Regions from separate parts of the Pseudoalteromonas sp. S1650 genome, predicted to be linked through region 2. Evidence: predicted binding sites of a transcription regulator. Region 2 holds the regulator's gene; each other region holds the start of a gene.
What was found. The regulator sigma-54, encoded in region 2, starts transcription at its own class of promoters, with help from an activator protein. The targets are predictions, from matches to a motif close to GTTGGCACGNNNNTNGNNT.
Positions count from the first base shown of each region.

Region 1: a site for sigma-54 is predicted at 1,523-1,541, ahead of CWB80_RS14365 (EF-hand domain-containing protein). Genes of this name have one in related genera too.
Region 3: a site for sigma-54 is predicted at 4,748-4,766, ahead of CWB80_RS05085 (LruC domain-containing protein). Genes of this name have one in related genera too.
Region 4: a site for sigma-54 is predicted at 4,550-4,568, ahead of CWB80_RS18190 (TorF family putative porin). Genes of this name have one in related genera too.

Region 1 covers NZ_PNDF01000046.1:4,644-12,845, reverse strand. Annotated here, with positions in the region: gene trkA (Trk system potassium transporter TrkA) at 1-205, shown strand, start outside; gene CWB80_RS14380 (EF-hand domain-containing protein) at 290-508, opposite strand; gene CWB80_RS14375 (EF-hand domain-containing protein) at 595-810, opposite strand; gene CWB80_RS14370 (EF-hand domain-containing protein) at 951-1,163, opposite strand; gene CWB80_RS14365 (EF-hand domain-containing protein) at 1,231-1,440, opposite strand; gene CWB80_RS14360 (flagellar brake domain-containing protein) at 1,909-2,565, opposite strand; gene CWB80_RS14355 (TrkH family potassium uptake protein) at 2,602-4,053, opposite strand; gene CWB80_RS14350 (YigZ family protein) at 4,149-4,766, opposite strand; gene pepQ (Xaa-Pro dipeptidase) at 4,824-6,146, opposite strand; gene CWB80_RS14340 (transglycosylase SLT domain-containing protein) at 6,240-8,126, opposite strand.
Region 2 covers NZ_PNDF01000115.1:10,035-18,236, forward strand. Annotated here, with positions in the region: gene CWB80_RS21565 (ATP-binding cassette domain-containing protein) at 1-474, opposite strand, end outside; gene CWB80_RS21570 (calcium/sodium antiporter) at 723-1,691, shown strand; gene CWB80_RS21575 (KpsF/GutQ family sugar-phosphate isomerase) at 1,695-2,666, shown strand; gene kdsC (3-deoxy-manno-octulosonate-8-phosphatase KdsC) at 2,670-3,221, shown strand; gene lptC (LPS export ABC transporter periplasmic protein LptC) at 3,218-3,772, shown strand; gene lptA (lipopolysaccharide transport periplasmic protein LptA) at 3,762-4,283, shown strand; gene lptB (LPS export ABC transporter ATP-binding protein) at 4,280-5,005, shown strand; gene CWB80_RS21600 (RNA polymerase factor sigma-54) at 5,112-6,608, shown strand; gene hpf (ribosome hibernation promoting factor) at 6,635-6,922, shown strand; gene ptsN (PTS IIA-like nitrogen regulatory protein PtsN) at 6,926-7,378, shown strand; gene rapZ (RNase adapter RapZ) at 7,379-8,202, shown strand, end outside.
Region 3 covers NZ_PNDF01000017.1:246-8,447, forward strand. Annotated here, with positions in the region: partial or broken gene CWB80_RS05070 (transposase) at 1-317, shown strand, start outside; gene gdhA (NADP-specific glutamate dehydrogenase) at 609-1,961, opposite strand; gene CWB80_RS05080 (hypothetical protein) at 2,037-2,522, opposite strand; gene CWB80_RS05085 (LruC domain-containing protein) at 2,525-4,714, opposite strand; gene CWB80_RS05090 (ATP-binding protein) at 4,940-7,093, shown strand; gene CWB80_RS05095 (M28 family metallopeptidase) at 7,086-8,202, opposite strand, start outside.
Region 4 covers NZ_PNDF01000068.1:86,475-94,676, reverse strand. Annotated here, with positions in the region: gene CWB80_RS18210 (AsmA family protein) at 258-2,201, opposite strand; gene CWB80_RS18205 (hypothetical protein) at 2,432-2,851, shown strand; gene CWB80_RS18200 (helix-turn-helix transcriptional regulator) at 2,860-3,060, shown strand; gene CWB80_RS18195 (hypothetical protein) at 3,212-4,378, shown strand; gene CWB80_RS18190 (TorF family putative porin) at 4,667-5,344, shown strand; gene CWB80_RS18185 (aldo/keto reductase) at 5,410-6,303, opposite strand; gene CWB80_RS18180 (YIP1 family protein) at 6,474-7,184, shown strand; gene CWB80_RS18175 (efflux RND transporter periplasmic adaptor subunit) at 7,233-8,202, shown strand, end outside.

The sequences.
Region 1 (8,202 bases), on a different contig from region 2:
ATCTAAAGTTGTTGGTCGAGCTATTGCTGAGATTAAGCTACCAGCTGGAACTACCATTGGTGCAATTGTACGTAACGATGATGTGCTGATTGCCCATGACGATACCGTTATACAGTCTGGCGACCACGTTATCATGTTCTTGATTGATAAAAAGCACATTACAGTTGTTGAAAAGCTATTCCAAGTAAGTGCTATCTTCTTGTAAACGAACGCTTATAAACGAAAAAAGCAGCCATGACAGCTGCTTTACGACTCTTGAAGTGAAAGTACCTAACTTTTCTAAAAGATTCTACTGAATTTGAGCAAACTCTTCTTTTGAAAGTTCGCCATTACCATCGCTATCTAGCTCTGGAAATAACTTTTCAAGCTGCATATTTGCAGATGCTTCTTCTTTGCTGATCACACCATCACCGTCGGTATCGAACGTTGCAAAGCTTACGCCTTGTGCAAAGGCTGCTGATGATGTTGCTAGTGCTAAAATTGCGATTGTTGTGCTTAACTGTTTCATAATAACTACCTTAAATTTTAAAAGAGTGAAATCCGTTTCTGAGATCCTTGCTTAGTGGAAACTGGTATAACTACGTACTAATTCAGTTATTCGGCTTCAGAGAACTCAGCTTCAGTAAGAACGCCGTCGCCATTCACATCTAGTGTTTTAAACTGCGACATAATTTTTGCGTCAACGGCTGCTTCACTTTTGCTAACCACGCCATTACCGTCAACGTCTAGAGTGTCAAAGTCAGATGCTGCAAAAGCTGCTGATGATGATGCAAGTGCGATTAAAGCTAATGTTTTGTTTACTGTTTTCATAATCATATTCCTTCAATATTAAGAGTGTTAGCTGATCACACTTCCAGTGTTGTCCTTTGTCATGGATTCCCTTATCCATTTAGGCTGTCTTTGGCAGCTCAGAACTAATCAGCTAAATAAACTGGTTTTGCTTAATCACATTAAGCTTTTGAAAATTCTTGTTTCGATAACTCACCGTTACCGTCAGTGTCTAGTTCACTGAATTTACTCATAAGCTCTGCATCTACCGATGCTTCGCTTTGGCTGATAACACCATTGCCATCAACATCTAAGGTATCGAAGTCACTCATCGCAAATGCTGCAGATGAAGATACAAGTGCCATAAGTGCTAGTGTTTTATTTACTGTGTTCATAATGTCATTCCTTCAAAATGTGTTGTCTTGAGTTAGAAATCCTTTTCAGTGCGTCCTTACAATGAAATTAAGCTTTTGAGTACTCTTGTTTTGACAGCTCACCGTTGCCGTCTGTATCAAGCTCTTTAAATTGGCTCATTAATGCTTCGCTTACAGATGCTTCGCTTTTGCTGATTGCGCCATCACCATTAACATCTAATGTGTCAAAGTCAGCGGCAAATGCTGCAGATGAAGTTGCAAGAGCTACAAGTGCTAAAGTTTTGTGTAACGTTTTCATAATCACTATTCCTTCAATGTTGTCTCAACTGTGATAAAGGATATGTTCCTGAATCAGTTTTTCTCTGTGTTCGCTAAGACTATTTCAACTTCGATGCCAAAGTTAAAAAGAACAATAAAATCAGTGTATTAAATTAAAATACCGAGAATTAGGGGGAAATAACGCGATTTATTTGTTGCTGTTTTGCAACAAGCTCGGTGGTTGGTTTTTTGTCACCTTTAAAATCAATAAGTTACAAAGATTAAAATGGAGACAATAGCGATTAATTCGGATTAGAAAACAGAAAAGTTAGGGATTGGAAAATAAATACTATCTGAACAACAAAACTTAAAGAAAAAAATCGAAATTAATTTAATTAGTAATGCATTGATTTAATTGGTTATTTAAATTTATTTATAAAATAATTTTAATATCTATAGGGTTAAATTGAGGAAAATAGCCATTTTGTTGCAAAATGGCGAATTGGCATTAACTATCCAACACTGAAAGGTCAATTAAGTGCTCTTCCATGAATTTTTTCATTTCATCTTCACTGGTATCAAGTTGCACACCAAACATAAAGCCACCCGCTCGCTTGCGTACGCTGCATACCTTGCCACTAAACTCACGTTTACTTAGGGTGATTTGGCAGCTTTGTCCTTTAAAAGCGCTTAAGTCCTCCTTGCTATTAATATCAAACTGCACACCTGTCACAGAAATATCTTTAATAAGCCCTGCCAATTTTTGCTCCGAAATCACTAAGTTTGCAGGGAATAAAGTAGGAATACGCGCTTCACTACGCAAACTATAAAGCTGCACTTGCTGAGGGAAGTCAAGAAAGATTAAGCGATAAGGGTGCGATGATAAGGCGCTTATTTGCTGGCGAAAAGCAATTACTTGACCACCGCCCGCTTCGAGCACAGCCCGTATAATCACCATCACACCGTCTTTGATGAAATCACTGCCGTTCGCCAATCGCTTTGAGGAAGGGTAATTTAAGATGATGTATTGCTCATTCATCAAGCCAATAAACTCTGTTTTCACACGCTTACTATTTGTTGGTGTGATAATTTCCACATCAACTAAGCTACCAGCAGGAATACAGGTTAACTTTTCTAAATTTAATTGCTTTTGGGTTTTTGGCACTTTTTTGATCTCCATTCCTAGAGAGTTATCCGCCGTTTACCCTCGCCAAAAAGTTGGGGTAAATAACACTAATAAAGTAAATATTTCTAAACGACCAAATACCATCGCAATAGTAAGTAGCCATTTTGCCGTATCAGAAATCGCGCCGTAATGAGCAGCGACTTCACCTAAACCAGGGCCTAAGTTATTTAAGCAAGCAGCGGTTGCTGAGAATGCACTGATGTTATCCATACCGGTGCCCATCAGCGCCAACATAATAATGACGAACACTAACGCATAGGCTGAGAAAAAGCCCCAAACGGCTTCTACAACTTTATCTGGGAGTGCTTTTCGGCCTAATTTAATTGAATAAATAGCCCTCGGGTGCACTAGACGATTAAGTTCACGAATACCTTGTAGGTAAAGTAAGAACACCCGCACGACCTTCATACCACCACCGGTAGATCCGGCACAGCCGCCAATAAAACTTGAAAAGATAAGTAAAATAGGTAGGAACAGCGGCCATGCTGAGAAGTTATCAGTCGCAAAGCCCGCGGTTGTACTCATTGAAACCGCTTGGAACATGGCTTGGTCGAGAGTCTCATCACCATCGGCATAAATATTATTTGATGACAGCACAGTAAAGCAGACAATAACTAAGGCTAATTGAATCAATAAAAACACTTTGAATTCAGGGTCGCGTAAATAAACACGAATATTGCGTGACGATACAGCTGCATAGTGCAGCGAGAAGTTAATGGCTGCGATCAGCAAAAACACGACACAGATAAAGTTAATTAATGGGCTATCAAACTGCCCCATTGATGCGTCGTAGGTAGAGAAGCCGCCAATCGCAATCGTAGAGAATGCATGACATATTGCATCAAACCAATCCATCCCTGCAGCCCAGTATGCAAGCGTACAGGCAATCGTCAGCGATACATAGATATACCAAAGGTGCTTTGCAGTATCGGCAATACGCGGTGTCATTTTTGAGTCTTTAACCGGACCAGGTGTTTCTGCACGGTATAGCTGCATACCACCGACACCTAGCATAGGCAGTACCGCGACCGCTAGTACGATGATCCCCATACCACCTAGCCATTGCAGTTGCTGGCGATAAAAGAGCACTGATTTAGGTAGGTATTCTATGCCCGTAAGTACGGTAGCCCCTGTCGTTGTCAGCCCAGAAAAGGCCTCAAATACGGAGTCAGCTAGGGAGAGGTTAGGCTCTTGTAAGAACACTAAAGGCACCGCAGCGAAGGTACCTAGTACTAACCAGAACAAGACCACAATCAAGAAGCCTTCACGGGCTTTAAGATCACCATGTTCATGACGGTTTGGATAATAAGCCGCTAAACCAATTACAACACTAAAGATAAAAGCGAGAACGAATGGCACACCACCACCGTCTTTGTAGATCAAAGACACCAGTGCCGGTGGCACCATAGTGATACTAAATAACGCCACCAGCTGGCCGAGAATTTTTATTATGGTACGAAATTGCATCTAGGCGTATCGCTTTCTTATTAAATGTTTAGCTAATACAGTTTATTGTCTTACAGGCTTAATTGTAAGTAAACGGAATGTATTATTTTTACATTTCAAACTTTTCTGACTTTTAGGCTAACTTCGCCATGAGTCAATTCATGGATATCAGCAATCGCTTGCTCTGCCTGACGGCTATCGATTTCAATTTGCCAAGTGATGTTCTCTGCAAATTGTTTTTCGATATTAAGCACCTGATACTGATTTTTTAATAACTGCTCGATTGCACCTTGTACGCTGTAATCACTTTGGCCAACCAGCTCAACACTCGGTACCTTGGTAATGGTTTTAAGCTCGCGCATGGCATTATTTAAACTACCGCCGTAAGCGCGAACTAGCCCACCTGTACCAAGCTTGATGCCCCCGAAATAACGGGTTACCACCGCTGTAATTTCACCAATACCAGAACCTGTTAATACATTAAGCATTGGTTTACCTGCTGTGCCATTGGGTTCACCATCATCAGAAAAACCATACACATGACTGCCACCGGGGTTACCCGCAACATGTGCCCAGCAATTATGACGAGCATCGCTGTATTTATCTTGAATTTCTTTAATAAAGGCTTTTGCTGCCGCAAGATCAGGAGTGTGGGCAATATGCACAATAAAGGTGCTTTTTTTGATTTCTTCTTGGTAAAAAACCGGCTCAGCCGGATATTGGTATTCAGACATAATTGCTTATCTAAAAAAATGGGGCCTATTGGCCCCGATATTCACGAACCTTTATCGTTAATCTAAGTGTAGATCACGCGTCATGTTTTCTAGGCTATCTTCATGAACAATAATATTATCTTCAATACGGATACCGCCAAATGGCTTAAGCGCTTCAACTTTTTCCCAGTTAATAAACTGTTTGTTGTCAGTTTGCGCAAGGTCACCTAATAACGAGTCGATAAAGTATAAACCAGGTTCAATAGTAAATACTTGGTTCTTTTCGATTAAGCGAGTGCAACGTAGGAAAGGATGACCTTCAGGTGGTGCTTGGTGCGCACCTGTATCATCAGCCATAAAGCCACCCATATCGTGAACTTGTAAACCAAGGTGGTGACCAAGACCATGCGGGAAGAACGTCGATGTAATACCACGTTCCACAATTTCAGCGGCTGGTAATTTCACAATATTAAAGTCGCTTAGTACTTGCGCTACACGCTGGTGACAATCTAAATGCAATTCACCGTATAATAGACCTGGCTTTAATGCTTTACCTAAAGCGATTTGATGCTCAGTCATTACTTTAATTAAGTCGCTAAATTCACCTGACTTTTTAAAGTCATAAGTACGTGTGATATCAGCAGCATAACCATTAAAGTTTGCACCAGCGTCAATAAGGAAAGAATGATGCGTTTGCGGCGCTTTAGGTTCAAAATGCGTGTAATGTAAAATTGCACAGTTCTCATTTAGTGCAACGATATTACCGTAAGGCATTTCGTTTTCACTCTGGCGGGTAGCCATGAGGTAAGCTTGCTGAATATCAAACTCTGAACCACCAGCAAAAAACGTATCACGTGCTGCTTTATGGCCATCTACTGCGATACGGTTAGCTTGTCGTAAACACTCAAGCTCGTATTGTGTTTTATAAGCACGATGAAAATGCAAGTAGTTCATCACTGGCTCTGGATTCATAATGCTAAAGCCCAGTGCTTGCGCTACTTCTAAATATTCACCGATATAAGCATATTTAGCTTTATCATAAGGAAGCAGTTTTTCTACCTGATCTGGCTGTACTAATAATTCAATATCAAAATACTCAGCCCAAAAATCACGTGGTTCGTCAGGTACTTTATGCCAAAAGTCGACAGGACGATAAAAAATTAGTTTCGGCTTAGATGCCCCATCAACCACAATCCAGCAATGTGGGTTGTCGATCACAGGTAACCAAGCTTTAAATTGCGGATTCACCTTAAACGGATAATACATGTCATCTAAAAACTGACGTTTAGCCTGACCTGAGTGAATTACTAACCCTTCTAAACCTTCACGCTCTGTAATTGTACGAGTGCGTTGTTGCAAGGTTGCAATATGTTCGGCGTATAGCACCGCTAATTTATCCATAGTAAACCCATCTTTAGTAAATTTAACTTGTTAGAAGTCTATCATAGCCAGCACTATCCCCCAACTGAGGGAGAATAGTGTGGCAAATCGAGTTTAACCACCCATCGACATATCAAGGATTGGCGCTAGAACATTGCCATCGCGTCCTAATCGAGTGTGATAAACCTGCCTGTAAGCAAACACGTTCTTAACGTAGTTGCGTGTTTCTGTATAAGGAATTAACTCAATCCACAGCTCTGCTGGCATAGCTTGCTCAGGGATCCAGCGTTTAATACGATGGTAGCCCGCATTATAAGAAGCCGTTGCTAGGATTTCGTTGCCATGATTTTTCTTTTTCAAATACTGCAAATACTCACTACCAAGACGAATATTAGTACGAGGCTGATATAACTGTTTTCGTGATACCGAACTTTTATTCATATACTTAGCAGTGCTTGGCAACAACTGCATTAAACCATGGGCATTTGCATGAGAACGCGCATCCGGTGCAAAAGAGCTTTCACGGCGTGAAATTGCAATGCTCCAAGCGACATCAATATGGCTACGACTACTATATGTTGCAAACACATTCTTAAATGCAAATGGGAAACGTAAGTCGACATAGTCCCACTCTTTTATTTGCGCTAAGGTGTAGATGGTACTGTCATACCAATCAAGTTCAGCAGCAAGCAAAGACGCGGCGAGCTTTTCTTCTTTGGTTGATGTATCCGTTAAATAATTCCATTCACGACGCGCAGAAGTAAAACGCTCAAGCTCATACAAAGCGCGAGCGCGCTTAAAGCCTGGAGCATTGGCCACCTCCAGCTTTAACTTGTTACTTATATTAATTTCTTTATTATTTAAGCTAACCGGAACACCTAAGCGTGCAGACGCTAAAAAGCCGTAATAGTCACGTTCTTTAGCCACTGTTTGCCAAATTTCACGAGCACGTTCGACTTCACCACGTTGATTTAAGCTATACGCCAGCCAATATTGCTGACCAAGGCTCAAGTTTTCTTTACCTGTGAAAAACGCCACTATGCCAGACCAATCTTGCCTCTCTAGCATATTACCAAGTTGCCATTGCATTAACTTTTGAGTTTGGCGTTCTTTAGGCACCTTATTTAACCAAAAGCGTGCTTGTTGATGACCGCTTGAGGCAAGCGATAACGCAAAGCTGTAGTAAACGTCTGCTTTTTGCTCGTCAGTGTAATTAAACATGGTTTCGAGTTTTTCCCATGCACGTAATGCAAGGTCTTTATCTCGCCATACTAAGCGCTTCACACCATAAATCGCGATTTGCCCTTCTTTAGCAGACTTTTTCTTATAACGATAAAGACCCGCCGAAGCACTTGGGTCTTTGCGTACCTTTAAATATAAATCAGCTAAATATTGATCAGCACGAGGCAATAATGTTTTTAAATATGGAATTAAACTCGATGAGCCTCCTTCGGCAGCTAAGCTAATACGCTGCCAAACTCGCTCTTCGGTCTGGTAGCCTTTTTTCTTCCAAAGTGAGAACAACTCATCACATTCTTTTGGCTGAGATTTTCCTACCACCCATAAATCTGTTACTTGGTTCATGATGGCTTTATCAGGGGCACCTAAGTCCAATTGAAAACTTAAATAAGGACAAGTTAATTCGTTATTGCTTGTTTCGCGGTAGTTACGAATATAAGCCGCTTTTTTATTATACTTTTTTAAATAATTAAGCCATGCCTTACGCACAGGCCACTCTAATGGCGTGTTTTGGTAAACATTGAGGTAGTCCTCGATTTCGGTCTGGTGTTTAAGGCTTGGGTTTCGTTGCCAATAAGCCTTTTCGACATAAGGTTTCAATGGGTGATCAAGCCCATTTGCCGCCTCTTTCATGTCTTGATAATCACCGTAACGCGCCTTTTTTTCTGCTTTTAAAAAAGCGTCATGTTTATCGTTGGCTTCAGCTGCAAAAAAAGGAAAAAGTAATGCGGCAGCTGTCCAACCAAAGAGTTGTTTTTTCATGATGACCTTTAACAAAAATTAAAGAATTAATAACAAAAAACTTCTGCTACACCTTAGCACCAAACCAGCTATATTT
Region 2 (8,202 bases):
ACGCGCTAAAGCAGCACGACGAGCCATACCACCCGAAAGCTCAGACGGCATTAAATCTTGTGCACCACGCAGGCCAACAGCTTGTAATTTCATTAAAACAACAAGGCGGATTAAATCTTCGCTAAGCTGAGTATGTTCGCGCAAAGGAAAGGCGATATTGTCAAACACTGACATATCGGTAAATAAAGCGCCGCTTTGAAACAGCATGCTCATTTTGGTACGGGCGGCGTATAGTTCCTTGCGAGTCATGCTAGGAATGCTTTTGCCTTCAAATAAAATGTCACCAGAGTCAGGCTTCAGCTGACCGCCAATTAAGCGTAACATGGTGGTTTTACCAATGCCGCTCGGTCCCATGATAGCGGTAATCTTGCCTTTCGGAATGTTAAAACTCATATTTTTATATATGATTCTATCGCCCCGTGAAAAGGTTACATCCTTGATTTCTACTATTGATTGCGACAAGTCGCTCTCCATAACGTTTTTCACTAGTTTTGCCATTTTAAGGGTTTTTTAGTCAAGATGGAAAAAACAAATCGTAAAATTTTGTAATATTTTCTATCAATAAATTCTAAAGCTAGCTGTAAAGAGCTTAACGACACCTGAAATTTAGTTTCCTTACCAAGCACGCTTTATGCTTGCCAGCCCATTCTTTTACTTATACTTTCAGGCTCGCTTTTGTTACTATTTGCAGTCATCTGTATAAGTAATGTTGGCGTATCACAATGGTGACTTCTTTTGTCATTTTAATTATTGGCTTTGCTGCACTCGTCTGGAGTGCTGATCGGTTTGTTTATGGGGCGGCTGCACTGGCAAAAAATATGGGGATCCCCACCCTAATCATTGGTTTAACCGTTGTTGCTATGGGCTCATCAGCCCCTGAAATGATGGTATCTGCATCAGCGGCACTTGCCGGTAAAACAGATACTGCGGTAGGTAATGCGGTCGGCTCTAACATTACTAACATCTTACTTGTACTTGGTGTCACAGCTTTACTGCGCCCTCTTTCAGTATCTTCAATGACACTCAAACGCGAAATGCCGCTGGTACTGTTAATCTCAGTAGCCGCTTGGTATGTGTTCTCAGATAACTATTTTTCGTTCGCTGAAGGCATTGCATTGATGATTGCCTTTGCGGTGTTCATTGGTGGCTTAGTTATTGTGTCTCTGCGTGCTAAAAACCAAGATGACCCATTTGTCAGCGAAGCGTGTGAAGACGTTCCGAACGATGTCAGTACCAAATCAGCCATATTCTGGTTAATCATCGGTATGGTTTTATTACCAGTCAGTTCACACTTTTTAGTTGAATCAGCCGTTGATATCGCAAAATATTTTGGTCTATCTGACCTTGTTATCGGCTTAACCATAATTGCTATTGGTACCAGCTTACCAGAGCTAGCGGCTTGTATTGCAGGGGTTTTAAAAAACGAAGACGACTTAGCACTTGGTAATATCGTTGGCTCAAATATTTTCAATTTACTCGCCGTATTACCTCTTGCGGGTATTATCAACCCTTCAATTATTGACCCTTCTGCGGCAAACCGCGATGCACTTATCATGATTGCAGCAACCGTTGTATTGATTGCCATGTCATTGAACTTTAAAGGTGCTCGTCGTATCAATAGAGTAGAAGGTGGCTTACTGTTAGTCGCATTTATTGCATATCAGGGCTATATTTTCAGCCAAGTAGGATAATTAATGACACAACCTAGCTTTATCGCGCAGGGTAAGCGCGTACTCGAAATTGAAGCACAAGCTTTACAAGAAATTGAGCAATATATAAATCAAGATTTCGATAATGCTTGCCAATTAATGTTCCAATGTACAGGTCGTATTATTGTGATTGGTATGGGCAAGTCTGGCCATGTAGGTAATAAAATTGCTGCAACCCTTGCAAGTACTGGCACTCCGGCATTTTTTGTTCATCCTGGCGAAGCTAGCCACGGTGATTTAGGCATGATCACCCGCGACGATGTGGTGATGTGTATTTCAAATTCAGGTGAGACCAGCGAAGTACTCAGTATTATCCCTGTTATTAAGCGCATTGGCGCAAAAATGATTTCATTAACAGGCAACCCAGACTCAACAATGGCAAAACTGTCTGATGTTCATGTGTGCATCAAAGTTAGCCAAGAAGCGTGTCCGTTAGGCCTTGCCCCAACGGCAAGCACCACTGCAACCTTGGTTATGGGCGATGCAATGGCGGTTGCGCTACTAGAAACCCGAGGTTTTACTGCCGACGATTTTGCACTTTCGCACCCTGGTGGCAGCTTAGGTAAACGTTTATTACTTACATTAGATGATGTGATGCACGCAGGCGACGCAACGCCAATCGTTAGCGAAACCCAAAGCATCAAAGATGCATTGATTGAAATGTCAGCCAAGGGCCTTGGTATGACCGCAGTGATTGGTGCAGATGAAAAGTTAGCCGGGTTATTCACTGATGGTGACTTACGCCGTATTTTAGAACAGCGCATCGATATCCATAACACGGCAATTAGCCAAGTGATGACCCGTTCATGCACAACGGCTCGCCCTGACATGCTTGCGGCTGAAGCTTTAAATATTATGGAGCATAAACGTATTAATGGTTTAATTGTGGTGGATCAAAGCAACACACCAATTGGTGCCCTTAATATGCAAGACTTATTAAAAGCAGGAGTTCTCTAAGCAATGACATTCGCCGAACTATACCAGCCCCTGAGCCCTGATGTGAGTCAGCGTGCTCAAAAAATAAAACTATTAATCTGTGATATTGATGGTGTTTTTTCTGATGGTCGAATTTATTTGGGTAATAATGGCGAAGAGCTTAAAGCATTCAATACTAAAGATGGTTTTGGTATTAAAGCACTCATTAATAGTGGCTTTGAAGTGGCAGTGATTACTGGCCGCCATTCACAAATAGTTCAGCAGCGAATGACTAGCCTAACAGTTCAGCACATTTATCAGGGACAAGAAGATAAGCTGATTGCTTATCAAGAGTTAAAGGATAAACTGGGGCTGACAGATGAACAGATTGCCTATATTGGTGATGATGGTCCAGACTTACCAGTTATGGAAAAAGTTGGCTTTGCTGTCGCAGTAAACGATGCACACCCGCTCATCAAGAAGCTGGCTCATTACACCACATTATTACCGGGTGGCTTTGGAGCCGTGCGTGAATTAACTGATTTACTGATGTTAGAAAACGGCAAGCCGTTAACTAGCGATGGAACCAGCGCATGAATATAGCCCGTATTTTACTGAGTATTGTTTTTGTCTGTTGCATGGTGTGGTTATGGTACCCGTACTTTAACCAGTCAACTGATACAATAACTAGTGAAGACGAGATCATCGCAACGCCTGATTACACTGCCGTTGCTCTAAAGCAAACAGCTTATGACGAGCAAGGTAAAATTAGTCATAAAGTGGCAGCTGCAAAAATGGAGTTGTATCAACAATTAGGGTTTACCTTTTTTGAACAACCTATTTTTACTATTTATAGCGATCAGCAAGTTTGGCAAGTAAGAGCCAAAGAAGCTACTTTATACGAAAATGATCAGCTGATTTTTGAAGGGGATGTAGTTGCTAAAAACTTAACCCATAACGGTATGATCGAAGACATAAAAGCAGAAAATATTAATGTCGACATTGATAAAATGACGATGTTTTCAAAGCAACCTGTAACACTAACAGGACCGAATTTAAAAATTACCGGTAAAGGCTTAAAAGCCGATTTAAAAGCCGAAATTGTTGAGTTAACTAACCATACACGAACCATATACTATGACCAATAAACTGAAGAAATTACTCCTGATCCCAAGCTTATTGATTGCCTTTTCGGGCGCAGCTGCCGAGCAAACAGGCGCTCAAATTAGCATTAGCTCAGATCGCCAAGTCGGTAAACTAAAAGATGGCGTTGGCATATTTGAAGGTAACGTAGAGATCGTGCATGGTGATCGTCGCATTACAGCAGAGCGACTTGAGGCACATGGCGGTGACACCGAAGGTACAGTCGAATTAATTATCGCTACAGGCAAACCAGCTTACTTCGAAGAAAAGCAAGCTGATGGTACCGTGATGAGCGCCAGCGCCGAAGAAGTTCGTTATGATGTTGCGAAACGCTTCTTAACACTCAATGGCGAAGCTGAAGTCACTCAAGCGGGTCAAAAAGTAACGGCAAAAAGCATTACCTATGATATGGCTCAACAGCTGATCAGCGCAGAAAAAGACGAAAACTCAACAGATCGTGTACACACTATTTTAGTGCCTGTAGAAAATAAAAAAGACGATAAAGGCCAACCATGAGCACATTAAAAGCAGAGCTTTTAGCTAAAAGCTACAAAGGCCGCCAAGTGGTTAAAAATGTCGGTCTTGAAGTTGAAGCGGGCAGTATTGTTGGCTTGTTAGGGCCAAATGGTGCAGGTAAAACAACGACCTTCTATATGATTGTAGGCCTCGTACCAAGCGACAAAGGAAAAATAAGCATCGATGATAACGATATCACGCTTTTGCCAATGCACAGCCGTGCGCGCTTAGGTATTGGTTATCTACCACAAGAGTCGTCTATTTTTCGAAAATTAACAGTTTACCAAAACTTGATGGCCATATTAGAGACCCGCAAAGATCTTAACAAAACAACGCGCGAAGAGACGCTTAACAACTTATTAGATGAATTTAGCATTCAACATATTCGCGATAGCCAAGGTATGGCACTGTCAGGTGGTGAACGACGCCGCGTTGAAATTGCACGTGCATTAGCCGCTAATCCTAAATTTATCCTTTTAGATGAGCCTTTTGCTGGTGTTGATCCTATTTCGGTGTTAGATATAAAGAAAATTATTGAGCACCTAAAAAATCGTGGTATTGGTGTACTTATTACTGACCATAATGTTCGAGAAACCCTTGATGTTTGTGAAAAAGCCTACATTGTTTCTCATGGGGAGCTAATTGCATCAGGGACACCTGAGCACGTATTAGCTGACCAAACTGTACGTGATGTTTATCTAGGCGAGCAATTCAGGCTGTAACCATTACGCCACCGACTAGAGCATCTGCTAGACTTATACAATGACAATAAATCGATAACAGTGTCTTCACCGTTACCGATAACTTAAAAAGGATTGTTAGGGATACATGAGGCAATCATTACAGCTGCGCATGGGCCAGCAACTTACAATGACTCCACAACTGCAACAAGCCATTCGCTTGTTGCAGCTCAGTACATTGGATCTCCAGCAAGAAATTCAAGAAGCGCTTGATAGTAATCCTCTGCTTGAAGTGGAAGAAGCGGATTACAACGAAGAAAGCATCGGTAAGAATGAGCAAAAAGCGGAGTCTGACGATGTACAAGTCAGCGCGTCTGCCGACGAAGCACCTAGCGAATTCGAGCAAGAAAGCAGTGATGCTCTGAGTAAGGATACGGTTAGCGATGACTTAGCTATGGATGTTACGTGGGATGAGTACATGAGTGCCGCCCCATCAACATCGTCTGGGCCAATGCCTGAAGACGAGTCTATTTACCAAGGTGCTTCAACAGAAACACTGCAAGAATATTTAATGTGGCAACTACAGCTCACACCATTTAGTCCTACCGATGAAGCGATTGCCGTTGCCATCGTTGAAGCTATCGATGACTCAGGTATTTTAACGGTTAGCTGCGAAGATATTGTCGAAAGCTTTAATCAAAATAATGATGAAGAAGAAATCGAACTCGATGAAGTTGAAGCTGTCTTAAAAAGAATACAGTTATTCGATCCAGTTGGTATCGGCGCGCGAAGTTTACAAGAGTGCCTGTGTATACAACTTCGTCAATTCGATGCCAATACGCCATATTTAGCTGAAACTAAAATGGTTTTATCTGAGCATATCGAATTATTAGCAAGTCGCGACTATCGCACTTTAATGAAAAAGACTAAGCTTAAAGAAAACGAGCTTAAAGAAGTGATGACGCTCATTCACAGCTTAAATCCTAAGCCTGCGGATAGCATAGTACGCGAAGAATCTGAGTACGTCATACCCGATGTATCAGTGAAAAAAGTGAAAGGCCGCTGGGTAGTCGAGTTAAACCCAGATTGTATGCCAAAAATTAGAGTGAATAGCCAATATGCAGCGATGTCTCGCTCTGTTAAATCAAGTAGCGACAGCCAATTTATTCGTTCTCACTTACAAGAAGCAAAGTGGTTTATTAAGAGCTTAGAGAGCCGTAACGATACTTTACTAAAAGTGACCAACTGTATCGTGCAACAACAGCAAGCTTTCTTTGAACATGGCCCAGAAGCAATGAAGCCAATGGTGCTAAACGATGTCGCTGAAATGGTCGAAATGCATGAATCGACGATTTCTCGGGTTACAACACAAAAATATATGCATACCCCAAGGGGAATTTTTGAGTTGAAATATTTCTTCTCAAGCCATGTCAGCACCGAAAATGGTGGTGAGTGTTCTTCTACAGCAATTCGCGCTTTAATCAAGAAGTTAGTTGCTGCAGAAAACTCGGTTAAACCATTGAGTGATAGCAAAATTGCAGATATATTGGCTGAGCAAGGAATTAAAGTAGCTAGACGTACAATTGCAAAATATCGTGAGTCTCTAGCAATACCTCCGTCTAATCAGCGTAAAAGTCTGATTTAGACGTTTTACATAGAAGGAAAATGCTTATGCAACTAAATTTAACTGGTCGTCACGTAGAAGTCACTGATTCATTAAGAGACTATGTAAACACTAAGTTCGCAAAACTAGAAAGGCATTTTGATCATATTAATAATGTTCATGTCATTTTAGATGTAGAAAAATTAAGCCAAAAAGCAGAAGCAACTTTACATGTAAACGGAGGCGAGTTGTTCGCTTCTACAGAACATCAAGATATGTACGCAGCAATTGACTCATTGATCGATAAACTTGATCGCCAAGTCATTAAGCATAAAGAGAAATTAGCTCGACATTAAATTATGAAACTTAGTTCACTTACTAATCAGGACTGCAGCAAAGCTGCGGTCCTTTTTAATAGCAAAAAAAGAATTCTTGAGTATATTAGCGAGTTAGCTCACCAGCAGTTTCCTCATTTATCTCAACAAGATATCCTAGATGCTTTTCTGAACAGGGAAAAGTTAGGTAGTACAGGTATCGGCCGAGGAATAGCTATTCCCCACGGTCGAATGAGTGGTGCTGATGAACCTCATGCATTTATTATTGTCAGTGAATCTCCCATCAATTTTGATGCGATAGACAATCGTCCCGTTGATATTTTTGTGGCACTCATCGTACCAGATGGCGATTGCCAGTTGCACTTGAAGACCTTGTCAACAATTGCTGATAGACTTAAAGATAAAGATTTTTGTAAACAGTTGCGAAGTGCTACAAGCGATCAGCAACTATTTCAAGTAATTGCATCAGAGGCATAAATGGAATTAATAATTATCAGCGGTCGCTCAGGCTCGGGGAAATCGGTCGCTTTACGAGTTCTTGAAGACTTAGGCTACTACTGTGTTGATAATATTCCTGTCAACCTACTGCCTTCGCTCGTGCGAAGTGTTTCTGATAATTATGACAAAATTGCCGTCAGTATCGACGTACGTAACTTACCGAAAGAGCAGCAAGAGTTTAATGATATTCTTGAGTACCTGCCAGGTTTTGCAAACCCAACACTATTCTACCTAGATAGTGATGACCAAACCCTAATTAAGCGCTTTTCTGAAACTCGCCGTTTGCATCCATTATCGATTGATTCTTTACCGCTTGATCTTGCCATTAAACAAGAAAAAATCCTGCTTGATGTGCTGATCACCCGCGCTGACTTTATGATTGATACCACTGATTTGAGTGTTCATCAGTTAGCAGAATCAATTCGTGAAAAGATTTTAGGTAAGAAAGATAAAAAACTGATTATTACGTTTATGTCGTTTGGTTTTAAGCATGGCATTCCAAAAGAAGCTGACTACGTTTTTGATGCACGCTTTTTACCGAACCCACACTGGGAGCCTGATTTAAAGCCACTAACCGGCCTCGATCAGCCTGTCAGGGATTATTTAGCTAGCCACAGCATAGTGCAAAAATTCACTTGGCAGATTCAAACCTTTGTACAGACTTGGTTGCCACATCTAGAGCGCAACAACCGCAGTTACCTAACCATTGCAATTGGTTGTACAGGAGGCCAACACCGTTCTGTTTACTTAGCGCAAACAATTGGTGAAAGCTTTTCTAAAACTCATGCTAATGTAAAAATTCG
Region 3 (8,202 bases), on a different contig from region 2:
CACTTATGCGCTTTGCAGGTAAACCACGTAAGCATATGCCTAAAGGTCTGCCATATGAGCTCAAAACATACCTTCAACTCGTTGATTGGACTGGTCGCTCAATACGAGAAGATAAACCAGGGAAAATCCCTGAAGATGCATTACCAATACTTGAAAGACTAAATATTTGTACTGACAACTGGCTTACACTCACCACTTCCTTTACCCGCTCATTTAAAAATACTGCAGGTAAAGAACAAGCAATCACAGCTTACACAAATCACATGAAACGAAAACGGAGAAGCTCTATAGCTAAGAGCCAAGCTTTATTTTGTTAATCTATTAAAACTACAAAACAATACTAATAAATAGCTATTGATATAAATAGAAATATCGACGTTCTGAAATTACTTATGGTATAAATTAAATAGCTAATTTTTCAGACAGAGCAGTAATTAAGTACCAACTCCATACTTTCATCTAGCCGAGATAAATCTCAATTATGCGATACTGCACTCATATCAATAAATAAAATGGGTGTCTTTATTGTTTATGTAAAAATGGATGTCTCTTTAATTACATTTTATATTCTTAGAAAAAAGTGGGTGTCTAATTATATTGTCAAATCACTAAACAACACCTTGCTTTAACATTGCATCTGCAACTCGTTCAAACCCTGCTATATTCGCACCAAGCACCAAGTCGTGTTCAATAGAGTACTGCTTGGCAGTAACTGAAATAGTATTAAAAATGGATTTCATAACTTGCTGAAGTTTTTCATCAACTTGCTCAGATTGCCACTTTTGCATACTGGCATTTTGAGCCATTTCGAATTGGCTCGTCGCCACACCTCCAGCATTTGCGGCTTTGCTTGGCCCTAAGTAAACGTTGTGCTCTTTGAAAATCTTCATTGCTTCAGGTGTAGTTGGCATGTTGGCACCTTCGCACACAGTCAAACATCTGTTTTCTACAAGAGCTTTAGCATCACCTTTAGTAATTTCATTTTGAGTCGCACATGGCAAAGCAATGTCTGCTTCATATCGCCAAACTTGATGACCGTCAGTTGGGTATTGATTGACAGGTGTGAACTCAGCATCTTTATGTTCATTCAAATAATCTCTAAGCTCAGCACCACGTTCACTTTTAAGATGCATCACTAATTTTACGTCAAGCCCATTCTTACTATATAGCGTGCCCTTCGAATCGCTACAGCTAAGAATCACAGCATCGTACTCATCAAGCTTTTTCATCAGATAAAGTGCAACATTACCAGCACCAGACACTAAGCACCGTTTTCCTGTTATAGAGTCGCCTTTCGCATCTAACATAGCACTTAGAAAGTAAGCAACGCCGTATCCTGTTGCTTCTGTTCTTAAAGAAGAACCATTTAGTGATTCAGGTTTTCCTGTTAAAACGCCACTAAATTGGTTTGTGATCCGCTTGTACTGCCCAAACAAATAACCTATTTCCCGAGCGCCAACGCCTATATCACCGGCGGGAACATCTGTATTAGCACCAATATGACGGAAAAGCTCAGTCATGTATGACTGACAAAAACGCATAATTTCATGGTCGCTTTTATCTTTGGGGTTGAAATCAGCACCACCTTTACCGCCACCTAACGGTAAACCTGTCAATGCATTTTTTAAGACTTGTTCAAAGCCCAAAAATTTAACCACACTTTGGTTAACGCTGGGGTGAAATCGTAGGCCGCCCTTAAAAGGACCTAACGATGAACTAAATTCAATTCTAAAACCACGATTAACCTGAACATTTCCAAGATCATCAAGCCAAGGAACCCTAAATATGACTTGCCTTTCTGGCTCTACTAATCGTTCAACAATAGAGTTTTTTTGATACTTATCATTAATCTCGAGATATTGATTAATCGAAGACAGAACCTCTTCAACAGCTTGATAAAACTCCGTTTCATTTGGATTAGAACTCTTTACTGATTTTAACACTTGCTCTATGTATTCCATCACTCATTCCTCTTCAAGCTGTTGAAAATAAGATTCTTACAAATTAAACTCATTTACGTAAAGAATCGATCACTCTTACCTAATCGTAAACACCATTGGCTGCTCACTATCATTTTTCCAATAATAACGTAAAGGCTCACTCTGAGTGTCATAAAACCACACCTCGGCCACCAGCTCTAATCCACTGTTAGCTAACATTAAACTAGATGACAGCTTGCTCTGTACCAATGGTGCACGAAGCAAACACTGGTTATAATCGGCTTTATCGTCGTCGCCTTTAAGACATATGTTTAAAAAGGCTCTGGTGTCACCAATATTCAAATCTACATCTACATCGAGCTCTAATTTACTACTTAAATTAAACTCAGGAGCAATCGTTAAATCATTCATCGTCTCAGGATCCACGCCAGTAGCCGGAGGTGTTGTCTCAGGTGGCGTTGTATCTGTTGTAGGTGCTTGCGTTACATTTGTTCCAGCACTTTCCGTTGCAGAGTCGCCTTCACCACCGCCACCACACGCAGCTAACATTAAGCTTATGATCACTAAAGTATAATGTTTCATAATTATTCTCCTCTTGAAATCACGTTAGCAGGTTTAGCATTGTTGAACCACATTGGCTTTTCTTGCCCTTTTGATTCTGCAAATGCTTTAAAGTCGCTGTATGCATGGGTAATATCTACCCCTTCTTTAGGGTGAGCCCAAGAAGTACCTACTTCAATTGCCCAAGGTAGACCTGTTTCGGTTTGGAAGTAAAAGCCCTGCGCACTGTCAGATGCATCATCAGACTCTGCGAAAGAAAATAGTTGCATATCAAATTTTTCTGTCGGCTGCTGATTCTTAAGGTGAACCTCCCAGCTTCTAGGGTCTTTACCAACCAAGGCTTCACCATGATAGTGTCCATCAGCTGCAAATATGAAAGGATCTAATGTGTACTTAGGTGCATCAGCGGTCGCTGTACCTGGTAATAAATCAATAAACAATGAAAACGTGACTTTACTATTGCTATCACAACCCGTCTCGGTTCTAAAATAATTACAATTAGACTGTTTATCAATGTAATCCCAAGTATCAGGCATAATCACGAAAATAGCATCTTCAGTATTTTGCTCTAAGATCTCGTGCGTTTGTTCAAGACCATTAATCAGTAAACTAGTTTTTTCAGCATTAATTTGGCTACGTAAAATGCGTTTATCATTTGAACCTTCCACAGTCTCATATAACCTAACTGCAAAGCCATTATGAAAATCAGCACCTATCCCAACTAGCTCACCTTCTATTTTGTAACCTGTAGCCACACCATTTTGATCTATAATTGTAGTTCGATAGTTTATAACTAAATCATTGAAGTCATAATCTCCAGAAAATGGCCATTTATCCTCAAATGCAAGTGTTACCCAGCTATTTTCTCCTGGGTAAACTAGGCTTCCCAATGTTGTTACAGAGTAATCTTCTACCTCCCCACCAATAACACCACCAGTTGCTGTAATTGGATTGGTTTCACTACCATCAGTTACACGAAAGCGAGACCAGGTTGTTCCCATAACGGCATCATCTGGAACATTAACCAAAATGCTATTATCGCCTTGGTTTAACCGATATTTAGACACCGTAATTTCATCCGCATCAAATTGGTAATTCTGATCCCAATCAAACCATGCGTATAGATATGTCTCGTCATTTGCAGAGGTAACAATAATTTGACTGGTATTGCCTGCTACCAAATCAGTGACGAACTTAACGCCGTCATCTGATTGATCATCAGGTGTTAAAAGTAAGTCTGAACGTGTATTAATATTCTCGCCATCTACTGTAGCACCTAAGTAAACCAAATTAGTTTGATCTGCATTTGGGTCAAATAAATGTCTTGCGCCACTGTCTTCGAGTGAGGTTTGATAAGGAGCAGGTGCATCACCAAAATCGATTGAATTATCCGTTACCTTTACCTCAGCAATTGCGCAGCGTGCACCATCATTTTGATTTGATGTAGGCCCTAAAGTAAACACCGCAGCAGTTGGCGTGTAACCGTTTACAGGGCTAATGCTAAGGTCTGCTTTGTGTATTTTACCGCTTCGGTTATTACTAAAATAAAACTGTCCTTTTACATCAAAATACCCAGCACCATTCGCTCCGGTATCACCAGCTATATCTAAGTTCGCCACAAAAGTGGGTGTCAGATTATTAAGATCTATTTCGTATAAGTCGCCATTTGATTCAACTGCATACAAAAGGTTGCTATTAGGATGAAAAGCAAAATCATAAATAGCTAACCCCCAGCTAGCTGAACCCGCAACTAAATCAGCTTGATATTCATCAGCAGGCTCTGTCAAATCAATACCGTACAATCCGAATTTGGGATGATACAAATAATATACCGCCTGATTAGTTTCACTATTTACATGGATGTCACCCACATAGAAGTTAGTATCAGGCAGACCGTTAACCACGAGTCGTTCTAGTTGATAATCATCACCAATTTTGACAACACTCTTAGGGCTTTGCTTACTAAAGCCATACATATATTGGTCTTTATAGTTAAAACCCACAGCATTTACGCTTTCATTGTTTGTTTCGTCACTAAAGTTTAATGACGGTGCTAATACTGTCGCTTTAGCAGAGACCAAATCAATTCCAAACATTTGTGCAGGTGTACCTTGTATTAGAAATGCTTTACTTGGGCATTCTTCAAACGGAGCTGCGCTTACATAACTAGTGGCAAGCACTGATAAAAGACAGACGGGTATTTTGCTTTTCATAATTACACTCTCCTGTGGTTATGTAATTATTTAAAGCAGCAATTGTTCCAAAATATAACTCATTAAAAAATAAGGTTTTAAATATTTTTTGTAGATTCTTTTTGCAAGATGCAACTATCTATATCGCAAAATGCAATTCTTTTTAATCACAAAAAACAAATTTACTCAACACAAAAGCATGATGTGCTAGAATTGCTTCAGAAAAAATAATAATAAATGTTAATAATGAACTTTAAAGCTCTTGTTATTCTGCTTTGTACCTTGTCATTTGCATCAATTGCGTCAACTTTACAAGGCCACATTGATGAAGCTAGAACAATAAGCGATTACCAAGAACGCTATAAATATTTAACAAATATAGATAAACGCCTTATTGAATCTGCCAGTTTTGCTGAGCGATTAAGCTTTAATGTTAGATTAATTCACGTTCATATACACCTAGGTCAGTTTCAACAGGCGCAAAACATAGTAGAAGAACTTGAGTCTTCTCCAAAATATAAAAGTGACACCTCTATTTATAGCGAATTATATTTAGTCAAAGCTCGATTGGCATATAGCGCAAATAAATTAGAATCTGCAATTCACTTATCTCAACAAAATGTCGCGCTGTTTCAGCGTTTGCAACTCACCGATTACGAAATTGATGCCGTTGCGAGCCTTGTCAGTGCTTATCATAATGCAGGTGAATATCAAGCAGCCTTGAACTTGCTTGAGGTTTATATTCACGACAACAATCGAGAATTATCCTTAAAGCAAAAAGAAATGCTCTACCATGGTTATTCGCGTAATCTTGAACAGTTAGACCGGTTAACCCTTGCCCTAGAATATAAGCTAAAACGCCGTGAAGTTATTCAGCAAATGTCGCCGTCTATTTCATTACAAGCAGGTATAAGTTATTCAATTGCCCAAAGTTATTTAGATTTAGAACAATACGAAAAAGCAAAGAGCGAGTTTATTACAGCCCTTAGTTTTGATAGGCAAACGGGTTCACTGTCTGATATCGGACATAGTTTAGTTAAGCTATCCCAATGCGAATATGGACTTAAAAACTACCCTGCAGCACTTGCATACGCACAAGAGGCTAAGCAGGTCTTCGCTAGTTATAACAGTACGCGAAATACTGCCTGGGCAAACCATAATATTGCGATAAATTTGCTCGAAATAGATAAACCTGACCAAGCATTAAGCATTGAAAAACAAGTGCTCATTGAAATCAAGCAAGACGATCACTTATATATAGATGTATTACTTACATTAGCTAAGCTGTACATTGGCTCTACTGAGCACGAACAAGCTAAACATTATGCTGAGCAAGCCTACCAGTTAAGTAAGCAAAAAAATAAGCTGCAAAAGCAAATCATTGCCCTAGAACATTTGATAACTGTGACAGAAAAACAAGCTGATTATAAACAAGCCCTGTCGTATCAACGTGCTATTACAGAGCTTGAAAAAGGCTTTGCCCGTAACAACTACAACCACCGTTTAGCTGAGCTACAAAACTCCATTGCAATGCGCGACCGCGATTTAGCAATACAAGATTTAAAACTCCAAGACAATGAAAAAAGCCAAGCTATTGCCGCACAACGTCAAGCTATTTTATACAGCGTCTTATTATTTAGCCTGCTTTTAGCTGCAATGGGCATTGCTTTATTAAGAATAAGACAGAGAAAACAGCTTATTGAACAGCGCCGAAATTATCTGGATAAACAAATCAGTCAACGTAGTAAGTTATTATCACAAGTAGCTCACGAACTAAGTGGTCCATTAACAGGGTTGCGCTTACACCTTGAAACGCTTCAAGCAGGCCTAACCCAATTTAATGAGCTTACATACGAAAAGCTTAACCAAAAAATCACCGACATGGCAACTTTAGTGACTGATTTAAATAAAGTTTCACTTTTAGAACAAAGCAGTTTTCAGCTCAACGTAACAACAATTAATGCGGCTGAGTATTTCCAAAGTTTACACGCAGATATGCTGATCCAGCTTGAAAAATTTGAAGTGACATTTACACAAAATGTTGCTGATGAACTAAGTTTTGAGTGCGATGCAACACGGCTTTCACAGTTATTTGCAAACTTAATCAGTAATTCGCTTAAGTACACAAATCACCCTGGTAAGATTAATTTGACGATTAGCCAAAACCAAACACAGCTTTTAATCTGCTATGAAGATTCATCCCCTGGCGTCAGCGACGAGAGTTTAGCAAAGATTTTTGACCATCTTTATAGAGTGCCTGACTTAAAAACAGTGAAACAGTCAGGTTCAGGAATTGGGCTTGCGATAGTAAAACAAATTGTCGAAGCCCATAACTGGCGTATTACAGCAGCTCATAGCGAACTGGGTGGTGTCCGCTATGACTTAACGATTGCTATTTAGTTGATTTGTCTGACCATTCGAACGCGCCAACATCGCCAGGAAATACAACCGGTGATTCAATACCGTCTTTGTTTACAGCCGCAACACCAAAATAGTAGTTATCGATAACAACATTTTTAAGGGTTGCTTCGGTTACCTTGCCTACATCGCGGCTAAACTGCCATTGTGGCTCACTGGTATAACGCCAATAGATTTTATAACTGACCACCGTTGGATCATCACTTTTATGCCACGCTAATGTTGTACTCGGCTTTACTGCACCTGAAATACTAACACCCGTTGGTGGCGCCGGAGCCCATGCCATTGATGCCATTGTTACTGCATTGAGTGACGTTAATTTCGCTGCATAGGCAAAATCAACATGGTCAATGGTGTCACCATAAGTAATACCATTTTCAGTACGTAAGTCTTGATGCTGTTGATTATAGTTTTCGTTTGTCTCCATAATACGCACAGCGGCAAAGCCAACATCGTTAAATGGACGGTGATGCCCTCCTCGACCAAACCGATCGAGTCGATATACCAACATGGTATCTAGATTCTCGATGTAACGATCTGCGATTGTATCTATGTAGCGCGCAAGGTTACGACTTGCTGAGTCAACCTCGCCCCCCGTAAAACGGCGTTTATGAGCCTGGTCTTTCGTTTCAATAACGCGTGTGCCTTCAGAGAAAATACGTGCAGTTGTGTTATCTGTTACACCATTAATGCCCGTTGAATTACCAATCATGTCATTGTTTAAAACACCATGAACACGCCAATCATGCTCTTGTGCATATTTAGCTAAGATTTTACCGCCAAACAAGCCTTGCTCTTCACCAGATAATGCTGCGTAAACAATTGAGCCGTTAAATTTATACTTTGATAAAACTCGCGCCGATTCAAGCACGCCAGCCACTCCAGATGCATTATCGTTAGCCCCTGGCGCATCTGAGATATAGTCCATAACATCAGACACTCTCGAGTCAATATCACCCGACATTATAACCATACGATTTGCATCAACTTGACCACGCTGTATAGCCACAATATTGACCACGTCAACCGGGTTTGGAATACGCTTTTCACCGGAGATAGTGTCTTTTACCTCGATGATTTCTAGGCAGTTA
Region 4 (8,202 bases), on a different contig from region 2:
AGAAATTACAACACGCCTTAATTTTGTTTAAAATCAAGACATTTCGGTTAAATTCCACTCAAAAAACAAGCAAGTTGTCTCTTAAGGGCGGGCAATTGTAGCAGCAATGGCAAGGAAGTGGTAGGTTATTTTTTAATTAATTTGGAATTAATCGCAATGCTTGCATTGAGGAATTACAGCAGCTTGCTGGTTTGTTATTGATTATAAAACAAACAGGACGCAAATGCGCCCTGTTTTTGACTTTAATTAAATTTTTATTAATTACCAAATAGACCTTTTAATTTGTCTTTGATTTTATCTTTAGCTTTTTCTTTGACTTCTTCTTTAGCCGCATCACTGACATCTAGGCTATAACCAACATCATGGAATGGACCTTTGATACGCAGTGGAATTTTAAAGCCGGTACTGTCATCGGTCGTGCCTTGCCCTTCGATTGAATCAACAATCCCCGTTACCAAGCGATAGTCTACATTCGTCATAGGTAAATCAACTTTACCTGAGCCTGTAATGCGAATAAGCGGGCTAAGTAGTGATAGGTCTTTATTTTCACCAACACCGTTAGTGAATACAAAACTGCCCTGCAATGCCGAGAAGTCTGTTTGCTGTGAGTTATCAAAGCCTGTATCTAAACCTTCTGATACTGCACTCAAGTTACCTTTGATAAGCTCTTTTGCTTTACGAACCATCTCTGCAATGTTGGCCCCTTTTACCGCACCATCAGCAAACTCAAAGCCTAACTTACCATTTAAAGCATTGATAAAGCTCTTTTGGCTTTGACCTGTGGTCGTTAGATCCCAATTTAGAGAGCCTTTACCCATTAACTTATCGAAACCAGCCGCATCAGTTAGTAATGGCTGTGCATCGATTTTATCTAAAGAAAAGTTAGTACTAATTTTATAAGGTGTTTGCTTGGCGTTAACGGTTATTACACCTTTACCATTGCCTTCATAAGCAACAAACTTATCTAAACTGATTTTAGCCACAGCATTTTTTAGGTTCACCGTTAACTGGTTTTCACCAAGGGTAATATCATTTGCTTTTAAGCCACTTGAACGCACGACTACATTTGCATCTAGTGCGTTTAAGCCGCTCATATCAATTGCAGTATCATCCCAAACAATTGGCTGTGCTGGTGCATCTGCGGCAGGTTCTGTATGTTCTTCTTTAGCTACGCCCTCTGGTAGGTAAGGGTTTAAATCAAGCATGCCTAAATCAATATCGGCATTCACAGCTAAGCGGTCACCAAGCTTAATATCGCTTTTACCTTTAATTTGCAGCTCATCGAGGGTGGCAAGTAGCTCAGTAAGCTTAAACTGCTGTCCTTTTAGGTGCATTGAACCCTTTACATTAAAGGCATTAAACGCATTTTCTTTTGCATTAAGCTCAACACCTTGCCAACTCGCAATGTTTTTAACAGAGTCACCACTAACAGAAAGAAGCCCTTGCACGTCATTACCCATTTCTGCAATCGCACCTTTAAAATTTAAATCGACTAAGCGCGAATCAACCTCAGTGCTTACATTAAAGGTTTCGCCTTCAATCGCTTTAACAGGTGTATCTAGGGTGACATCTAAATCAAAGCGCTCACCCATATAGGTAATACCGCCTTTTAATTCTAAGGTCTTACGCAGAGAAGGTAGTAAGATGGCTAACTCTAAATCGCTTATCTGTTGCTTTGCCCCAGTTTTACCATCTAGATAAGTGAAAGTACCACCGTAGATTGCTACTTCACCAAGTTCAATATCAAAGTTATCTGGTAAGTTAACAGCGCCAGAACTCTTTTGCTGCTCTGTCTGTGGTTGCTCAGCAACCGCATCAAATAATTGCCAGTTTGCTTTACCATTTTTATCGGTTTCTAACAAAATCGTTGGTTCGTTAATAACGAATTTATCAAGCTTAAACTCACCGCCAAATAACGACATCCACGGGATACGGATAGCAAGTTGCTGCATGCTTGCCATATCTTTTTGCGAGCCTGTTTGCATATTGGCAAAGTGCACATCATTCAATTCGAGTTTTAATGATGGAAATACCGACAGCTTTTTATCGCCATTAATAGTCAGACTACGACCTGTGGTTTGTTCTACTTGCTCCGATACTTTATTAAATATCGCGTCTGTAGGTATTAGGAATGGTGCTGCGACTACCAATGCAATCAGTAATACGAAGATGACACCAACAATTTTCAGTAAGGTTTTCATAATCATCCTTAAAAATGGGCAAACAATGTTCTTATCATAGCGGGAGTTAGGCGCAATTGCATTGCCGAACACACAAAAAGGTTTGTAAACAAGCTTAGGTACAAGAATATGAATCAGCGCTGAAACTTTTTGATACCTGTAGGTTACAAAATGATCTTGATCGTATGATACCCTAGGGTTACATTGATACCTGTAGGTTACATTTGAGTTTAAAATAAAAGGAAACGATTATGTCTAAGCAAGATATCAAAACGGAAGAAAAGTTTATGAGTCATAACGCATGGTTTTCAATATTCATGGGAGTCACGTTATTAATTATTAGTGTTTACCCAATGCTCAAGCAAACATCAGTATTTTTACTATTTATTGGTGTTGCCGCATTTTTAGGATCTTTCTTTATGTTTGTGATTAGAGGGGGATTTACATGGAAACTTGGTTATCGCCTTACTTATAAGGATGAATTTTTAAATACGATTGATACCATCGCTTATAAACATGTTGTGCTTGGATTGCTTTTTAGCATGGGGGCTATTTTTTTATTGTCTGATGAACTTGCTTTAAATGTATCTCATAGCATGATGGCCACATTTTACCTTGCCTTGATGTGTTTGATATATGGCGTATCAATTCTTTGGCAAAGTAGAGACTAGGTATAAAAGTGCAAAATAATATCGCTAAATTCCGCAAAGAAAAGGGATTATCGCAGCAAGAACTTGCTGATGCTATTGCAGTATCACGTAAAACCATTAGCACAGTTGAAACAGGCCGCTTTATACCCTCAGTGATTATCGCGTTAAAAATCGCTGCTCAGTTTGAACTCAGTGTTGAGCAATTATTTACACTCGATGACCATGATTAATAAACCACGTCAGTCGCAATCTTACTTATAAATTATCAGTAAGATTGCATCATTTCATTACTTCGGTATGATGCACGACCCTGTTGTTTTTGCACCCTGTGTACTAAAATTAAACAACCCAATTTGGTCAAAACTGGAGTATCGATTAAGCATGAAGAAACTGCTTATTTCACCGTCAAAAATGGCGCTTGGCGAGCAAGAAAGTCAAATTTATCAAAATATCCTCAAGCAAGCCTCTGATATCAGCTTAAACCTTATGGCAGTTAAAGTAGAAAACCACCCTGAAGACTTTTTAGGTTGGTGCTATGAGCTATTAAGTGCAAGCCGCGATCGCATTAACTACGATCTGTTAGAAGATAAGCAATTACCCACTCTTAAAAAACTTCATGACTTATTAATTTCTGCAATCAGTTTTTTGCAGTTAAAAACATTAAGGGTTGCGCCATGGCCTGTTATTGCAGGCTTCATCGAGCAGCATAAAGAGCTTTTAGCCCTTGATGAGCAACTACGCTTAGCTAATTACATTGCTGCAATTAAATCGCAATCCCTAAAAGAGATGATCCCAGAAGACCGTTTAGCGTTTTCAGGTAAACACAGTGCCTCGCTTGATCCAAGCAGCTATAACTTCGACGTTGAATGGTTTGCTTCTACCAAGAACGCGAAAGGTTTCCACCAAATGTTGAGTGATTTACCTGGTGCGTTCGATGAGGCGCTTGTACACATTCCAGCTGAGGGTGAAGTAACGCAAGAACATTATCAGCATTTTATGGTTGCTTACTTCATGGCATTTAATGGCAGCGATGAAAAGCCAACGCTTGCTCCTGCTACTCGCTTGCTTGCGATGCGCCGACCTGACGTGTTTACACCAATCGTAAATAGTAAACTTGATGCCCTTTGTGCGGCATTAGGCATTACTAAGCTTAATAACCGTGATTTTGAGCGCTACTGGCAAGATGTTGTCGAAGCAATACATAGCATGCCTTGGTTCAAAATGGCCAGTGCAGCAAATGAGCTTGAACAATCTCTGGTTGAAATCAAAGCCCTATTGCCTAGCTTCTTTTATTATGCAGATAAAAGTACCGCTGATAACTCTAACTATATTAAGTTGTTAAACAAACCTAAGAGTACCACGAGCTCAGCAGGTAAAAAGACCGTACGCCGTGGCAAAGAATCAGCAGAGATACTGGTGGACCGAGCATTAGCAAGTGATGATATCCCTGAACATATCAAAGCTAAGCGCGATTCAATCATCAGTGAAGTTGAAAAAGGCCGCAGTGTTGAAGAAACCATTAGTCTAATGCGTGCAATTTTCGGCTAAGTTACTCTCAAATAAGCAAAACCCGGTTGCTTCGCAATTGTGCAACCGGGTTATTTTTTGCACCACACATGTGCGCATGAACAATTCAAATAACCATCCTTTTCACAATTAAACAAGTTTAAAAGCCTGTTTTTAAAGCCTTTAAGCATAAAATATCCCGTTAGAAATTAACTTGGCACAACCAGTGCAATATCGTATCCAGACAACACATAGAAAATGTCCTCAAATAATAACCAGACTGCAATCTGAAAATGGGACAAAATCAACATAACAACAGGATACAGAAACATGCTAAAACTAAAAAAAACGGTCGCAGCAAGCGCCCTTGCGCTATTAACTTTGAGCTCAACATATAGCTATGCAGAAGTCACAGCAAACGCTGCGGCAACTTCAAACTACTTATGGCGTGGTCAAGAGCAAGGCGGTGGTGATGCTGCAATCCAAGGTGGTATCGACTACGCAAGTGAATCTGGCTTTTATGCGGGTACTTGGGTGTCGAATGCTAGCTGGGCTGACGACATGACTTACGAGCTAGACCTTTATGCTGGTTTTGGCGGTGAAATCAATGAAACCTTTAGCTACGATGTTGGCTACATTTATTATGCATACCCAGATGCAGCATCTTACACAGATGCAGACTTCTCAGAAATCTACGGTAGCATTAGCATGGGTAGCTTCACCTTTGGTGCAGCTGTCCTAGCAACATCAGCAGCAAGCGGTGACGGTACAGATTTTGGTGATTCACTTTATTTAAATGCTGACTACAGCTTCCCAGTTGGCAGTACCGGTGCAGAAATGGCCCTTCACCTAGGTCATTACTCAGGGGATTTCATTGGTGATGATGACATCATCGACTACGGTGTTTCAGTGTCGAAAGACGGCTTTACTTTCGGTCTTTCAGACAACGACATTGATGGTTCAGATGTAAAAGTGTACGTCGCTTACGCGGTTGACTTCACTTTATAAAGAATGTGTTACTTGCTGCAACACGAAGGGCCGTTAAGGCCCTTTTCTCATTTATATCAATACACTTATGGTACACTATGACCAGTTGAGCCTTGCCAAATGCGATACCATTGCTCGCGGTTCATAGTAAGCTGCTTAGCGTCAACAGCTGATTTAACACGCTCAATATTACCCGTACCAAGTACCACAGATGGTGCACTTGGGTGCATTAACAGCCAAGCATAAACAACCTGATCAATGGCTGTGGCGCCAATTTCAGCCCCAACCTGCTCCAACACTGCACGTAAACGCACCGCTTTTTCATCTTCACTTGAGAATAAGCGACCCCCAGCTAATGGAGACCAAAGCATAGGTTTGATATCAAGCAATTGGCATTGGTCTAAGCTGCCATCATCAAGGGCTTTCATTTCGTACGGAGAAAACTCAATTTGATTAGTCACAAGCTCAAAGTCTAAACGCGACTGCAACAAGCTAAGTTGCGATGGGGTAAAATTAGATACACCAAAGTCAAGCACATCACCATTTGCTTTTAGGGTATTAAATGCTTGTGCCATTTCATCGGCGTTCATCAAGTAATCAGGGCGATGAATAAGTAATACATCTAAACGATCAGTGCTGAAGTTTTTAAGTGACTGCTGTGCCGAGGCAATAATATGCGCGGCACTTGAATCATAATGATTTGCTTTGCCTTGTAGCCCTAGGCTTGCAAACGCAGGCTTGATACCACACTTTGTGATTATTTTGATTTCATCACGAATACTTGGTTTTAGTTTAAGTGCTTTACCAAATTCAGCTTCACAACCGTATTCACCGTAAATGTCAGCGTGATCGGTATGTGACACCCCCATTTCAATTGCATTTTCTAAAAAACTTAAGCATTGCTGGGGCGTTATCTGCCAATCTAGCAAACGCCAGAACCCTAATACCAACTCATCAATACAACGATCATTGTTATTCACCATAACGACCTACTTTTCCTAATAAATTCGACTCAAATTAACTCTTTAACCATATCACAGATTTACCAATCACAGCTGTTAACATACAGTTACAAAATAGATTGCTAATTTGTTACTAAACAGGATATTTTAGTACCTAAAAACAAATGTTATAAAACAAGGAATAAAAAATGAAATCGTCAAATGTTATGACTGCTTTGGTTGATATTTTTATCAGCCCAAGCAAAGCCTTTAATGGTTTAAAAGAGGCAAAAGGTTGGTCTTTTGTTGCCTTTATTTTACTTGCCGGCATTCTCGCTGCCAGCATGTTTGCTTTTTACAATAAGGCTGACCCGCAGTTTTTAATAGATCAACAAGTGGCAGCGGCCAGTGTTGATGCCACCATTGCAGAACAAAAAATGATTCGCCAAAGCATGGAGCAAACCATAGATATGCAAGTATGGTTTGCTATGTTTGGTGGCATTATTGGTTTGGCTGTTATTAATGCTCTAATGGCAGGCTACTACCTATTTGTATCTAAGCAAGACCCAGAAGCTAATTATGGCTATGGTGCGTGGTATGGCTTTGGTGTGTGGACTATGATGCCAATGATTATTTCAAGCCTAGGTTTACTCATCTTAGTATTAACTGCGAGTACCGACCAAATCTCACAGACGTTATTTAACTATGCTTCGATTAACCAACTTTTAATTGGTTTAGAAATTGGCCACCCATTCTACACCTTACTTGAAAGTCTCAATATCTTTTCTATTTGGGGTATTTTCATCGCAGCTATCGGTTTAAAGAGCTGGACTAATTTCACTTTCAATAAGGCGCTACTGTTTGCAGCCTTACCAAGTATTGTTATTTACGGTATTTGGACTGTAATCGCTCTCGTTTAATTCTGCTTTGAGCGGCAATATGCCGCTCTTAACTTCCAAGGAAGAAAGATGAAAAAAGCCATTATAATTGGCCTCGCTGTTACGGCATTTGTCGCTTTACTAATCTCAAAACAAGTCACAGGCAATAAAGATGCACCAGAAATGCATATTGCAGAAGTTGAACAAGGCAATATTGCCGATTCAATTTTAGCCTCTGGTAACCTAGTTTTTAACACCCAAGTGCAACTGCGCTCAGAAGTGACTGGCCGTGTAGCTAAAGTATTTGTAGAAGAAGGTGAAAGTGTCACTGAAGGCGATATTCTTATGCGCTTAGATACGACCGCGTTTGAATCTGAAGTTGCCCGCAATAAAGCCGTGCTTCGTGCGACCGAAATCGATATTAAACATAGCGAAACCCGATTAAAAAATATTGAGCGCCAATTAAGCCGCCAAAAAGAGCTTTATGAAGTTGGCCTTGCTGGCCAAGAAGTGTATGAAAACCTACAAAATGCCCGCGATTTAGCAAAAATAGATATTGAAGCAAAACGTGAAGCTTACAACCAAGCCCAAGCATCACTATTGATTGCTGAAGACCGTTTAAATAAAAGCGTGTTTCGCGCTCCAATGAGTGGCCTACTTGCTTCGGTAAATATTAAAGAAGGTGAAACCGTTATTGCGGGAACAACCAACATTATTGGCTCAGACTTGATGCTAGTAGCTGACCCCAGCGCAATATTAGCCGAACTTCGAGTGGATGAAACCGATATTGCCGGTATCAAACTAGACCAACATGCAGATATCTATGCTGCCGCTTACCCAAATCAACCTTTTACTGGTAAAGTCATAAACATTGGCACATCAGCAAAAAATCAAGCTGGTTCACAAGGCTTATCATTTAAAGTCAAGGTACTGCTTGATGCCACTGACCGCCAGCTTTATGCCGGAATGAGCTGCCGCGCAGAAATCGCCACAAGCATTGCCGAAAACGGCTTAAAACTGCCTATTGAAGCTATTCAAAAAGAGGATGATAGCTACTTTG